DNA from 2 places in the Priestia megaterium genome. Region 1 is predicted to be linked to the other one. Evidence: a T-box and tRNA genes for the amino acid it is inferred to sense, from the RefSeq annotation. Region 1 holds a T-box; the other holds one or more tRNA genes.
What was found. The T-box of region 1 lies ahead of pheS (phenylalanine--tRNA ligase subunit alpha). A T-box ahead of a tRNA ligase gene usually reads a tRNA of that ligase, here a tRNA-Phe.

Region 1 (6,894 bases):
CATTTCATTCTTTCTTTAGGTATTGAAAAAGGATACGATGATTTAACTGAGCTGCCAAAAGTAAAAGCAGCTGATTCAAAAACAACACAATTTTTACAGTTATTTGCACAAGTTTCTGCTTTCGAGCAGGACCTGTCAAAAGAAAACTATGTGAACATGTTTGCATCTTACATGAAGCTTGGCGATATGTTTGGTTTTTCTGCTGAACATATTGAAGAGGCGTACATGTCAAAAAATGAAGTGAATTTTAAACGCCAAGAACAAGGATACTAGAAATAAAGGGATGGGAAATTTTACTTCAACCTCTTTTTAGCTATAATAGAGGTATACATATGAAAGGGGTAATCCATATGACAAAGTTAGATGAAACATTGACGATGCTTAAAGCACTAACAGATGCAAAAGGAATTCCTGGAAATGAGCGTGAACCGCGTGAGGTTATGAAGAAATATATTGCACCTTATGCAGATGAAGTAACGACGGATGGGCTAGGCAGTTTGATTGCAAAAAAAGTAGGCAACGAACAAGGGCCTAAAATTATGGTAGCCGGTCACTTGGATGAAGTTGGTTTTATGGTGACTCAAATTGATGAACGCGGCTTTATTCGTTTTCAAACGGTAGGCGGATGGTGGTCTCAAGTTATGCTTGCTCAACGCGTAACCATCGTGACATCTAAAGGAGAGGTAACGGGGATTATTGGCTCAAAGCCACCTCATATCTTGCCTCCAGAAGTTCGCAAAAAGCCAGTTGACATTAAAGATATGTTCATCGATATTGGTGCTTCTAGCAGAGAAGAAGTAGCGGAGTGGGGAGTAAAACCTGGTGATCAGGTTGTACCTTATTTCGAATTTACGGTTATGAACAATGAAAAGATGCTGCTAGCGAAAGCCTGGGATAACCGTATTGGTTGTGCAATCGCTATCGATGTATTAAAAGCTTTAAAAAATGAAAAACATGAAAATGTTGTGTATGGTGTAGGAACGGTGCAAGAAGAAGTTGGACTCCGAGGTGCAAAAACATCTGCTAACTTTATTGAACCGGATATTGCATTTGCTGTTGATGTCGGTATCGCTGGAGATACACCTGGTGTTTCTGATAAAGAAGCCTCTTCTAAAATGGGGCAGGGTCCGCAAATCATTTTATATGATGCTTCCATGGTCTCTCATAAAGGACTTCGAGATACAGTGGTAGATGTGGCAGATGAATTAAATATTCCGTATCAATTTGATGCAATTGCTGGAGGCGGTACGGACTCGGGTTCTATCCATATTTCAGCTAACGGGGTGCCAGCACTTTCGATTACAATTGCAACTCGTTATATCCATTCTCATGCAGCAATGCTTCATCGTGATGATTATGAAAACGCAGTTAAATTAATTGCGGAAGTCATTAAGCGCTTAGACCGAGATACGGTTAACGCCATTACGTATAATTAAAAAAAGCTCATTCTCCTAGGAGAATGAGCTTTTTGTTGTACATAGGAAAAGGTTATTTATTTTAAACCGTTTTCAAGCGTTGTCAGAATTTCTTCTTTTTCTGATTCCGGAGACTTTTCCCAAAGCACTTCAAATAAAACACCAAGTCCAGGGAGCATTTTTTCTTCACCGCTTTGAATAGCGTCAGAAATTGTAGCCTCAAGCTCTTCTTTTGAGTTTCCTGAAACGTTTGCAATAACAGCATTTCGTAAATTAAGATCCATCATTTTCACCTCAGCTATCGTAAAGTTACCAATAGTTTTTGTTTTCTTTGCGATTTCTATGTACAATAAAGTGAAACTTATCTAATGATTATTGAACAAAATGTAATCGAACTATTTATTTTTGTATAGATAAAGGAGTTATGTTTGTGAAACAAATTGATTCAGTTAAAAATCCGCAGGTAAAAGCGTGGAAAAAACTGCATAATAAAAAAGACCGTGATAAGCAGGGCCTTTTTATGGTAGAAGGCTTTCATTTAGTCGAAGAGGCTATCAAAAATAAGGATTGCGTAAAGGAACTAATTATACGCGAATCGACCGAAGTGCCCGCACAGTGGGATATAGACGGTATCGAAATAATCGTTGTAAACGAAGCAATTAGTAAGTTATTATCTGACACAGAAACACCTCAAGGAATTATTGCCGTGTGTTTTCAAACAAAGCATGCGGAAATTATTCATACAGCACAGAAAGTATTGCTTTTAGATGCGGTGCAAGATCCAGGTAACCTAGGCACCATTATCCGAACCGCTGATGCTGCGGGAGTGGGGGCTATTATCATTGGAGAGGGCAGCGTGGATGTGTACAACCCAAAAGTCGTTCGTTCAACGCAAGGAGCTATTTTTCACCTTCCAATTGTAAAAGGCGATTTGCTCGAAACAATTTCACTGTTAAAAGAAAGAGGAATAGCAGTTTACGGCACGTCGTTACAAAATGGAAAGGTCTACACACACGTAAAACCTTCAAACGAATTTGCGCTGATTGTGGGAAATGAAGGAAACGGCGTAAGCGAGAAAGTGTTGGAACAAACGGATCAAAATCTGTACATTCCCATCTATGGAAAGAGCGAGTCGTTAAATGTTGCCATCGCTTCTGGAATCTTACTTTATTATTTACGCGGAATGTAGTTGCATCGAGAACGTGTTTTCACTATAATAATACAATAGTTACATATGTAAAAAACGATGAAAGAGAGCAGTAGCTTATGTCCGTTTATGCAGGGAGAAAATGCCATGACTGAAAGCATTTTTATAAATGTAATAAGTGAATTCACCTCTTGAGTTGACACTTAGACCATCTTACATAGATGTAAAGGTGTTCCGGAGATTCCGTTAACTTGAATGAAGTGAACTGTATACGTCTGTGTATATAGTTAACAAGGGTGGTAACGCGACTAATCCTCGTCCCTTTTTTGGGAGGAGGTTTTTTTATTTGTCATTTTTTACGTTAAAAGGAGGAATAAGTGATGAAAGAACGTTTACAAGAACTTCAACAAGAAGCAATTGCAAAAGTCGAAGCAGCAAGTGCTTTAAAAGAATTAAACGACGTACGCGTAGCTTATTTAGGAAAGAAAGGCCCTATCACAGAAGTACTTCGCGGTATGGGAAAACTTTCAGCTGAAGAGCGCCCTGTAATGGGAGCACTTGCAAATGAAGTACGTGAAGCGATTGCATCTAAAATTGAAGAAAAACAAACGGCGTTAGAAGCAGCCGAGGTAGAGCGTAAACTTGCTTCAGAAACAATTGACGTAACGCTGCCGGGACGCCCGGTTAAAGCAGGTACGCATCACCCGCTCACAAGCGTGGTTGAAGAAGTAGAAGATTTATTCTTAGGAATGGGCTATGAAGTAGCAGAAGGACCAGAAGTAGAGCAGGACTACTATAATTTCGAAGCGCTGAACTTGCCAAAAGGTCACCCAGCACGTGATATGCAAGATACGTTCTATATTACGGAAGAAACGCTTCTTCGTACGCATACATCAACTGTTCAAGCTCGTGTTATGAACAAGAATGAAGGCAAAGGACCTGTTAAAATTATTTGCCCAGGTAAAGTGTACCGCCGCGATGACGATGATGCTACGCACTCACATCAATTTATGCAAATTGAAGGTCTTGTAGTAGACGAAAACATTCGTATGAGCGATTTAAAAGGCACGCTTGAAGTATTTGTGAAAAAGATGTTCGGTGCAGACCGTGAAATTCGTCTTCGTCCAAGTTTCTTCCCATTCACTGAGCCGTCTGTAGAAGTAGACGTATCGTGTGCAAAATGTGGAGGTAAAGGCTGTAATGTATGTAAACAAACAGGCTGGATTGAAATTTTAGGAGCCGGTATGGTTCATCCAAATGTTCTTGAAATGGCTGGATACGATTCAACTAAATATCGTGGTTTTGCTTTTGGAATCGGTGTAGAGCGTATTGCTATGTTAAAACACGGCGTGGATGATATTCGTCATTTCTATACAAATGATGTTCGTTTCTTAGATCAATTTAAACAAGTATAAAGGAGGGACTACGATGTTTGTATCTTATCGTTGGTTACAAGAGTATGTTGACTTATCAGGCGTAACGGCAGAAGAGTTAGCTGATAAAATCACAAAAAGTGGAATTGAAGTTGAAGGTGTAGAAAACTTAAATAAAGGCATCAGCGGAGTGGTAATTGGTCACGTTGTAGAACGTGAACAGCATCCAAATGCGGATAAATTAAGCCGCTGTCAAGTAGATCTTGGCGGAGGAGAAATCGTTCAAATCGTGTGCGGAGCACCTAACGTGGCACAAGGTCAAAAAGTAGCGGTTGCAAAAGTGGGAGCTGTACTTCCAGGTAACTTTAAAATCAAGCGTGCTAAGCTTCGCGGTGAAGAATCGAACGGTATGATTTGTTCTCTTCAAGAGCTTGGCATTGAAAGCAAGCTTGTGGCAAAAGATTATCAAGAAGGCATCTTCGTCTTCCCAAGTGATGCTGAAGTAGGAGCGGATGCGCTAGATGCATTAAACTTAAACGATGAAGTATTAGAACTAGGGCTAACACCAAACCGTTCAGACTGCTTAAGTATGTTAGGTGTAGCACATGAGGTGGCTGCTATTTTACGTCGTGAAGTGAAGTATCCGTCAGTAAACGTGCAAACGTCTGATGAGCAAGCAGCTGATTATATTTCCGTTAAAGTAGAGGCAAAAGAAGACAATCCCCTTTACGTAGCGCGCGTTGTGAAAAACGTAAAAATTGCTCCGTCACCATTATGGATGCAAACGCGTTTAATGGCAGCTGGTATTCGACCTCATAACAACGTTGTTGATATTACCAACTATATTTTGCTTGAATACGGCCAGCCGCTGCATGCTTTTGACTATGATCGTCTTGGTTCAAAAGAAATTGTTGTACGTCACGCGTCAGAAGGCGAGAAGTTTGTAACGCTTGACGATCAAGAGCGCGTATTAAAAGGCAATCAGCTTGTTATTACAAACGGCAGTGAACCGGTAGCTCTTGCAGGTGTAATGGGGGGAGCAAACTCTGAAGTAAAAGACGATACGGTAAATGTTCTTATTGAATCAGCTTACTTCAAAGGTTTAACAGTTCGTCAAGCTTCCAAAGACCACGGTCTTCGCAGTGAGGCAAGTGCTCGTTTTGAAAAAGGAATTGATCCTAACCGTACGCGTGTAGCTGCTGACCGCGCAGCAGAATTAATGGCTGAATACGCTTCAGGTGAAGTGGTAAGCGGTACTGTAGAAGTAGATACACTAACTGTGGAACCTGCTGTTGTAGCTGTGTCACTTGGACGTATTAACAATGTGCTTGGTACAGAACTATCGATGGAAGAAGTACAAGATATTATGAACCGTCTTCAATTTGAAAGCAAAGTCGAAGATGAAACCATCGTTGTAACGGTACCGACTCGTCGAGGCGATATTACAATTGAAGAAGATATCGTGGAGGAAGTAGCGCGCATGTATGGCTATGACAACCTTCCTACAACGCTTCCTGTAACAGTGGCAACTCCAGGAAAATTAACAGAGTATCAGCTTGGACGCCGTAAAGTTCGCCGTTTCTTAGAGGGAGCAGGGCTAGCGCAAACAACAACCTATTCGTTAACGAGCGCTGAAAAAGCTACTCAGTTTGCACTCAATGCAACAAGTACGATTGGTTTAGCAATGCCGATGAGTGAAGATCGCAGTATCCTTCGTCAAAGCTTAGTGCCTCATTTACTTGAAGCAGTGAAGCACAATAATGCTCGTCAATCGGATTCTATTGCGCTATACGAAACAGGCTCAGTGTTCTTATCTCAAGGTGAAGGGGAATTACCGGATGAGCAGGAGCGCGTAGCTGGTGCAATCACGGGTCTATGGCATGCTCACGGCTGGCAAGGTGAAAAGAAAGTCGTTGATTTCTATGTGATTAAAGGTGTACTAGAAGGGTTATTTGCACAGCTTGGTTTAGAGAAACGAATCTCATATGCTCCCGTTAAAAAAGACGGTATGCACCCTGGACGTACAGCGGCTGTATGGTTAGATGAAAAAGAAATTGGATACGTGGGTCAAGTTCATCCTGTTGCTCAGAAACAGTATGGCCTTCGTGAAACATACGTGTTTGAATTACACCTTCAAGAGCTATTAGCTGCAGATGTCGAAGAAGTTCGTTATTCAGCTATTCCAAGATTCCCATCTATTACACGTGATATTGCACTTGTTGTAGATAAAAACGTTCTTGCAGGAGAAGTTCAGCGCGTCATCTATACGACGGGCGGAGAACTTTTAAAAGACGTGACAGTATTTGATCTATATGAAGGCGAGCGTATGGAAGAAGGCAAGAAATCTGTAGCTTTCTCTTTACGTTACTTAGATCCTGAACGTACATTAACAGATGAAGAAGTAGCAAAAGCACATGGTGCAGTTTTAGAAGCTGTTGAAAAAGAATTTGGTGCAACGCTTCGTTCATAAGAATAAAAAAAGAGATGTGGATTTCCACATCTCTTATTTTTTAGCTAATTTTAAAGCTTTTTCTGTATTAGCAAAATGGATTTTAGCTAAAGAGTTCAGCGCATTGACGCCATGTTTTTTAATAATTTTAGCAGCGGCGATATCAACTTGTGCTCCAGCTCCGCGAGGAATGACCATCCCCGTCTTTTCCGTTAGTAAATCCATTTGTTTTAAAAATGCGTATCTGGCAATAATGGAAGCAGCGGCTACAGATAAATGAACGCTTTCTCCTTTTGTACTGAAAAAGACATTTTCTTTGATAATCTCTTTTTCCTTTACGATGTGTTTATAATAGGTGTTTTTTTCAACAAACTGGTCAATTAAAATCGCATCAGGTTTTTCAGAATCCAATTTTTTTAACACGTTGGATAAAGCTTTGTTGTGCAACAGAGCTTTCATTTTACCTTGTGACATGCCTTTTTCTTGAAATGCATTATACTTTTCGTTATG
Region 2 (6,894 bases), 510 kb from region 1:
AAATTGAATTAAATGATGCCATTCGCGCATTAGGCTACACAAATGTACCGGTTAAATTACATCCGGAAGTAACGGCTACTGTAAAGGTACACGTGACTGAACAAAAATAAACGTACGATTGAGAAATAAGTAAATAATATAAAGGGTTGGCGCGGACTTGTATTTGTTCGCGCCAACATTTATGATGAAAGAAAATACTGAAAGAATATAAGAGGGGCATAGAAATATGAGTGATCTTTTTGCTGATCGTCTTCCGCCTCAGAATATTGAAGCAGAGCAAGCGCTATTAGGGGCCATTTTCTTAGAGCCTTCTTCTTTAACCTTAGCATCTGAACTGCTGATACCTGAAGATTTTTATCGGGCATCGCACCAGAAAATCTTTACATGTATGCTGAAACTTTCTGACCAAGGTGAACCGGTTGATTTGGTAACGGTAACGTCTGAATTAGCTGACCAAAAAATCCTAGAAGAAGTTGGCGGCGTATCGTATTTAAGTGATTTAGCTAACTCTGTTCCAACGGCTGCAAACGTAGAATATTACGGTAAAATTGTAGAAGAGAAGTCGATTTTACGCCGTCTAATTCGTACTGCAACGCATATTGCTTCAGAAGGATATGCAAGGGAAGACGAAGTGGAAGTTTTATTAAATGAAGCGGAAAAAAACATTTTAGAAGTAGCACAGCGTAAAAACAGCGGTGTGTTTCAAAATATCAAAGATGTACTTGTACAAACGTACGATGATATCGAAGTTCTTCACAATCGAAAAGGTGACATTACAGGTATCCCAACTGGGTTTAGTGATTTAGATAGAATGACAGCAGGGTTCCAGCGAAATGATTTAATCATTGTAGCGGCGCGTCCATCGGTAGGTAAAACGGCTTTTGCCTTAAATATTGCGCAAAACGTTGCAACGAAAACGGATGAGAACGTAGCAATCTTCAGTTTAGAGATGGGTGCTCAGCAGCTTGTTATGAGGATGCTGTGTGCCGAAGGAAATATTGATGCACAAAGGCTGCGTACAGGCTCGCTTACAGCCGATGACTGGGGAAAGCTCACGATGGCAATGGGATCTTTGTCCAATGCAGGGATTTATATTGATGATACACCGGGTATTCGAGTAGGTGAAATTCGTTCTAAGTGTCGTCGCTTGAAACAAGAAGGCGGACTTGGGATGATTTTAATTGACTACTTACAGCTTATTCAAGGTAATGGACGAAGCGGAGAAAACCGACAGCAGGAAGTATCTGAAATTTCGCGTGCGTTAAAAGCTTTAGCCCGTGAATTAGAAGTTCCTGTTATCGCCTTATCACAGCTTTCCCGTGGCGTAGAGCAGAGACAAGATAAGCGACCGATGATGTCTGATATCCGTGAATCCGGAAGTATTGAGCAGGATGCCGATATCGTAGCTTTCTTATATCGTGAAGACTATTATGAAAAAGACACAGAAAATCAAAATATTATCGAGATTATTATAGCCAAGCAGCGTAACGGTCCAGTTGGAACCGTACAGCTTGCCTTTGTAAAAGAATACAATAAATTCGTTAATCTCGAGCGGCGCTTTGATGACGCAGGAGTGCCGCCTGGTGCATAAAACCTCTCAATATGAGAGGTTTTATTTTATTGTTATCGCATTCGTTCCGCAAAATACGATATATTTGTAATAACTTTTGTTAAATCGTTCGGATTTAATTGACTTTAGTGTGATAAATTGATACACTTATCCATGGTTAAATTATGTCGTAGTGAGCTGTTGCTTACTAAGCGGAGGTGCTTAAGATATGTCTTCAGTCGTTGTAGTAGGAACACAATGGGGAGATGAAGGAAAAGGGAAGATTACAGACTTCCTATCAGAAAATGCAGAAGTGATTGCACGTTACCAAGGTGGGAACAATGCAGGTCACACAATTAAGTTTAATGGTGAAACTTATAAGTTACATTTAATTCCTTCAGGTATTTTTTATAATGACAAAACGTGTGTAATTGGAAACGGTATGGTTGTTGATCCAAAAGCACTTGTTCAAGAATTAAAATACTTACATGATCGCGGTGTAACAACAGAAAACTTACGTATTAGTAACCGAGCTCATGTGATTCTTCCATATCATTTAAAATTAGATGAAGTTGAAGAAGAACGTAAAGGTGAAAATAAGATTGGTACAACGAAAAAAGGTATTGGACCAGCTTATATGGATAAAGCAGCACGTGTTGGTATTCGAATTGCCGATTTACTAGACCGTGAAGTATTTGAAGCAAAATTAACACAAAACTTAGCTGAAAAGAATCGCCTTCTTGAAAAAATGTATGAAGTAGAAGGCTTTACATTAGAAGAAATTTTAGATGAGTACTATGAGTATGGTCAACAAGTTGCAAAATATGTTGTTGATACATCAGTAGTATTAAATGATGCGTTAGACGAAGGACGTCGTGTACTATTTGAAGGCGCACAAGGTGTTATGTTAGATATCGACCAAGGAACATATCCATTTGTTACATCTTCAAACCCAGTAGCGGGTGGAGTAACAATTGGTTCTGGTGTAGGTCCATCTAAAATCAAACACGTTGTAGGTGTATCAAAAGCGTATACAACTCGTGTTGGTGACGGTCCTTTCCCAACTGAATTAACAAACGAAATCGGTGATCAAATCCGTGAAGTAGGACGTGAATATGGTACAACGACTGGTCGTCCTCGCCGTGTAGGTTGGTTTGACAGTGTAGTTGTACGTCATGCTCGCCGCGTTAGCGGAATCACAGACTTATCTTTAAACTCAATTGATGTATTAACGGGAATTGAGACATTAAAGATTTGTGTAGCTTACCGTTATAAAGGGGAAGTTATGGAAGAATTCCCTGCTAGCTTAAAAACACTTGCAGAATGCGAACCTGTATATGAAGAGCTTCCAGGTTGGACAGAAGATATTACGGGTGTGAAAACATTAGATGAGTTACCTGATAACGCTCGCCACTACTTAGAGCGCGTGTCTCAATTAACAGGTATTCCTTTATCTATTTTCTCTGTAGGTCCAGATCGTACACAAACAAATGTATTACGTGGTGTATATAGCTAAATAAAAAGAGTTAGCTCTTCGTGAGCTAACCTTTTTTATTTATAATTGGTGCTTTTTTAACAAGATTTTTAAAAAAGCTCAATAATAAAAAGAAAGTTTTAAAAAAACTATTGCATTCATATGAAATATCATGTTATTATAATAAGCGTCGCTAAGAGATATAACATGAGCCATTAGCTCAGTTGGTAGAGCATCTGACTTTTAATCAGAGGGTCGAAGGTTCGAGTCCTTCATGGCTCACTTTTGTTACAACGTGGCCCGTTGGTCAAGCGGTTAAGACACCGCCCTTTCACGGCGGTAACACGGGTTCGAATCCCGTACGGGTCATTTTTAATATTTTTAATACATAGCATATAGACTGAGGTCCCGTGGTGTAGCGGTTAACATGCCTGCCTGTCACGCAGGAGATCGCGGGTTCGATTCCCGTCGGGACCGCCATTTTGGCTCGGTAGCTCAGTTGGTAGAGCAAAGGACTGAAAATCCTTGTGTCGGCGGTTCGATTCCGTCCCGAGCCATCAAAAAGCATGACTTTATTTAAAGTCATGCTTTTTTCTTTTATTTACATTTAAAAGAAAACGTTATTTGCTTTGCATTTCTTTTATGGTAATATATTACTTTTGTATTTAGAGATGGTTGAAAATCATATATCTTCATGTATAGTAGAGGATGAACTTGTGACGTTTCAAGGGTTATCAAGTATAATAAAACTACGGTATTCAAACAGTATGAATACTATCTTTTATATTTTGCTTCAACTAATAAAGGAGAACGATGATCATGGATAAACGTATTTTAGTCGTAGATGACGAAAAGCCGATTGCAGATATTTTAAAGTTTAATTTGCAAAAAGAAGGTTACGAAGTATTTTGTGCTTATGATGGCGTAGAAGCACTTGAAAAAGTGGAAGAAGTACAGCCTGAAATGATTTTATTAGATATTATGCTTCCTCAGAAAGATGGAATGGAAGTTTGCCGAGAAGTGCGCAAAAAATATGATATGCCTATTATCATGTTAACAGCAAAAGACTCTGAAATTGACAAGGTTTTAGGTCTAGAATTAGGTGCAGATGATTATGTAACTAAGCCGTTCAGTACGCGTGAATTATTAGCACGTGTAAAAGCTAATTTACGTAGACATCAGCAGGTAGCTGTTCCAACAGAAGAAAGTGAAACGAATGAAATTACGATTGGAGCACTTGTTATTCATCCAGATGCTTATATTGTGTCTAAGCGCGGAGAAACGATTGAACTGACTCATCGTGAATTTGAGCTGCTGCATTATTTAGCGAAGCACATTGGACAAGTCATGACGCGTGAACACTTGCTTCAAACTGTATGGGGTTATGACTATTTTGGTGATGTGCGTACGGTAGATGTAACAGTTCGAAGATTACGTGAAAAAATTGAAGATAATCCAAGCCATCCAATGTGGATTGTAACAAGACGTGGAGTAGGCTATTATTTACGCAGCCCAGAGCAGGAGTAATTTTAGATGAAGAAAGTAAGGCTCCTGCAATCTATTCATTTAAAGTTTGTATTGATTTATGTGCTGCTTATTTTAATTGCGATGCAAATTATTGGGGTCTATTTTGCTCGACAATTAGAAAAAGAATTAGTTAACAACTTTCGAACGTCTCTTCAAGAGCGGACAGACTTGCTGACGTATAACATTGGACAAGAAATGGTGAAAAATCGTGATGATGATTCACCCACTCTTGAGGAAGACTTAAAGACTATTTTACGAGATTTTGCTTCAAGACCCAATTTAGCTTCAAATGATATGAATGACATCTCTGAAGTAAGAGTCATTGACCAAAATAGAAGAATCATTGCTACATCGAACTCAAATCCTCAACAGATTATAGGTAAAAAGACTAATGATTTAGCGATTACAAATGCGTTGTTAGCAGGAACGAACTCTGATAATGTATTTGTTGATCAAAGCGGACAGCGAATCAGAGTTATGATACAGCCTATTCGTTTACAGGATAAAGTAGGTGCCAGTCAATCAAATTCAACTAATAAAAATGGAAAAGTTCAGTCTAGCGAAGAAATCTTAGGCGCTATTTACTTAACAGCTTCCATGGAGCCTGTTTACGATCAAATGAGTAATATCAATCAGATCTTTAAAGCAGGTACGGTGATCGCTCTTTTTATTACAGCTATTTTAGGCGTGTTTTTAGCTCAGACGATTACTCGTCCAATGTCTGAAATGAGAAAACAAGCACTTGAGATGGCCAAAGGGAATTTTACGAGAAAAGCTAAGGTATACGGATATGATGAAATTGGTCAGCTAGCTCTCACATTCAACAACTTAACAAGAAAGCTTCAGGAAGCACAGGCAACGACAGAAGGGGAGCGCCGTAAGCTTAGTTCGGTATTAGCTCATATGACGGACGGCGTTATTGCGACGGATCGAAAAGGAAGAGTAATTTTAATTAATGATCCAGCCGCAGCTATGCTAAATGTTTCACGTGAAACGGTTTTGTCTGACCCAGTTGTTTCCCTATTAGATCTTGAAGAAACGCATACGTTTGAAAGCTTGCTCGCTAATCAAGAGTCATTAATTTTGGACTTTAGTACAAAATCGGATCCTTTTATTTTAAGAGCTACCATTTCTGCTATTCAAAAAGAGACCGGTTTTATTAACGGGATTATCATTGTCCTGCATGATATTACAGAGCAGGAGAAAATTGATCAAGATCGCCGAGAATTTGTAGCGAATGTTTCACATGAATTGCGTACGCCGTTAACAACGATGCGCAGTTATTTAGATGCGCTTGCAGACGGTGCTTGGCAAGATAAGGACTTAGCTCCAACATTTTTAAATGTAACGCAAACGGAGACAGAGCGAATGATTCGTCTCGTTAACGACTTGCTTCAATTATCTAAGCTAGATAGTCAAGACTACCGATTTAGTCGTGACCCAATCAATTTTGTAAAGTTCTATCATTACATCATTGATCGCTTTGAAATGACGATTGAACAAGGTATTTCGTTCGTGCGCGACTTGCCAAATGAAGCAATCTATGTCGCTATCGATCAAGATAAAATTACACAAGTATTAGATAACATTATTTCCAATGCAATAAAATATTCACCTGAAGGCGGAACCATTACATTTTCAATTGCTCAGCATACGCATGAAATTGTTGTGAGCATTAAAGACCAAGGTATGGGAATTCCAAAATCAAATTTAGCTAAAATTTTCGAACGCTTCTATCGTGTAGATAAAGCACGAACGCGTAAATTAGGCGGAACAGGATTAGGGCTTGCTATTGCCAAGGAAATTATTGAAGCACATGATGGACGCATTTGGGCAGATAGTCAGGAAGGAAAAGGAACAACGATTTACTTTACTCTTCCGATTGAAAGTGAGAATGATGACGAATGGGAATGAGATATGAACATATCAAAACGGCCATCTTAGTTGTTCTCGTCGCTTCCAGTTTAATTATGACGTATCATATATGGACGTATCAGCCTTCTTATAAGGTCATTTCAAAAAATCAACATTTGCAAGAAGTTGAAGTGAGTTCAAAAAGTAAAATAGAAGATCATATTCTTCCAACAGAAGTTCTCTATCATCGAAACGATAATCACTACATGTCTCACGATGAAGATGATGTAAACAAATGGGTAAATGAAATGAAAAAGTGGAAATTTTCGAATGTGACGGACGTTTCGGATGCTATTTCTCCTGATGGATTTTTAAATTATGTCCATGGAAGTAATTCTATTGAAGTGCTGTATCCAGACGCGCTACCTTTGAAAACATTTCAACAGCTTTTTTCATTTTCTCAAACGTCTTTGCCTAATCAAACATTTGA

Region 2: it encodes a tRNA-Phe, which carries the amino acid that the T-box ahead of pheS (phenylalanine--tRNA ligase subunit alpha) is inferred to sense. The anticodon was not compared.

The regions. Positions count from the first base shown of each region.
Region 1 is NZ_CP023317.1:4,494,577-4,501,470, reverse strand. Features, by position in the region: gene CEQ83_RS23045 (dUTP diphosphatase) at 1-273, shown strand, start outside; gene CEQ83_RS23040 (M42 family metallopeptidase) at 351-1,436, shown strand; gene sspI (small acid-soluble spore protein SspI) at 1,493-1,699, opposite strand; gene CEQ83_RS23030 (TrmH family RNA methyltransferase) at 1,840-2,604, shown strand; T-box leader at 2,653-2,888, shown strand; gene pheS (phenylalanine--tRNA ligase subunit alpha) at 2,943-3,977, shown strand; gene pheT (phenylalanine--tRNA ligase subunit beta) at 3,991-6,405, shown strand; gene rnhC (ribonuclease HIII) at 6,439-6,894, opposite strand, start outside.
Region 2 is NZ_CP023317.1:5,001,397-5,008,290, reverse strand. Features, by position in the region: gene rplI (50S ribosomal protein L9) at 1-110, shown strand, start outside; gene dnaB (replicative DNA helicase) at 227-1,591, shown strand; gene CEQ83_RS25645 (adenylosuccinate synthase) at 1,779-3,065, shown strand; tRNA gene CEQ83_RS25640 (tRNA-Lys) at 3,233-3,305, shown strand; tRNA gene CEQ83_RS25635 (tRNA-Glu) at 3,321-3,392, shown strand; tRNA gene CEQ83_RS25630 (tRNA-Asp) at 3,428-3,503, shown strand; tRNA gene CEQ83_RS25625 (tRNA-Phe) at 3,508-3,580, shown strand; gene yycF (response regulator YycF) at 3,843-4,550, shown strand; gene walK (cell wall metabolism sensor histidine kinase WalK) at 4,557-6,464, shown strand; gene CEQ83_RS25610 (YycH family regulatory protein) at 6,461-6,894, shown strand, end outside.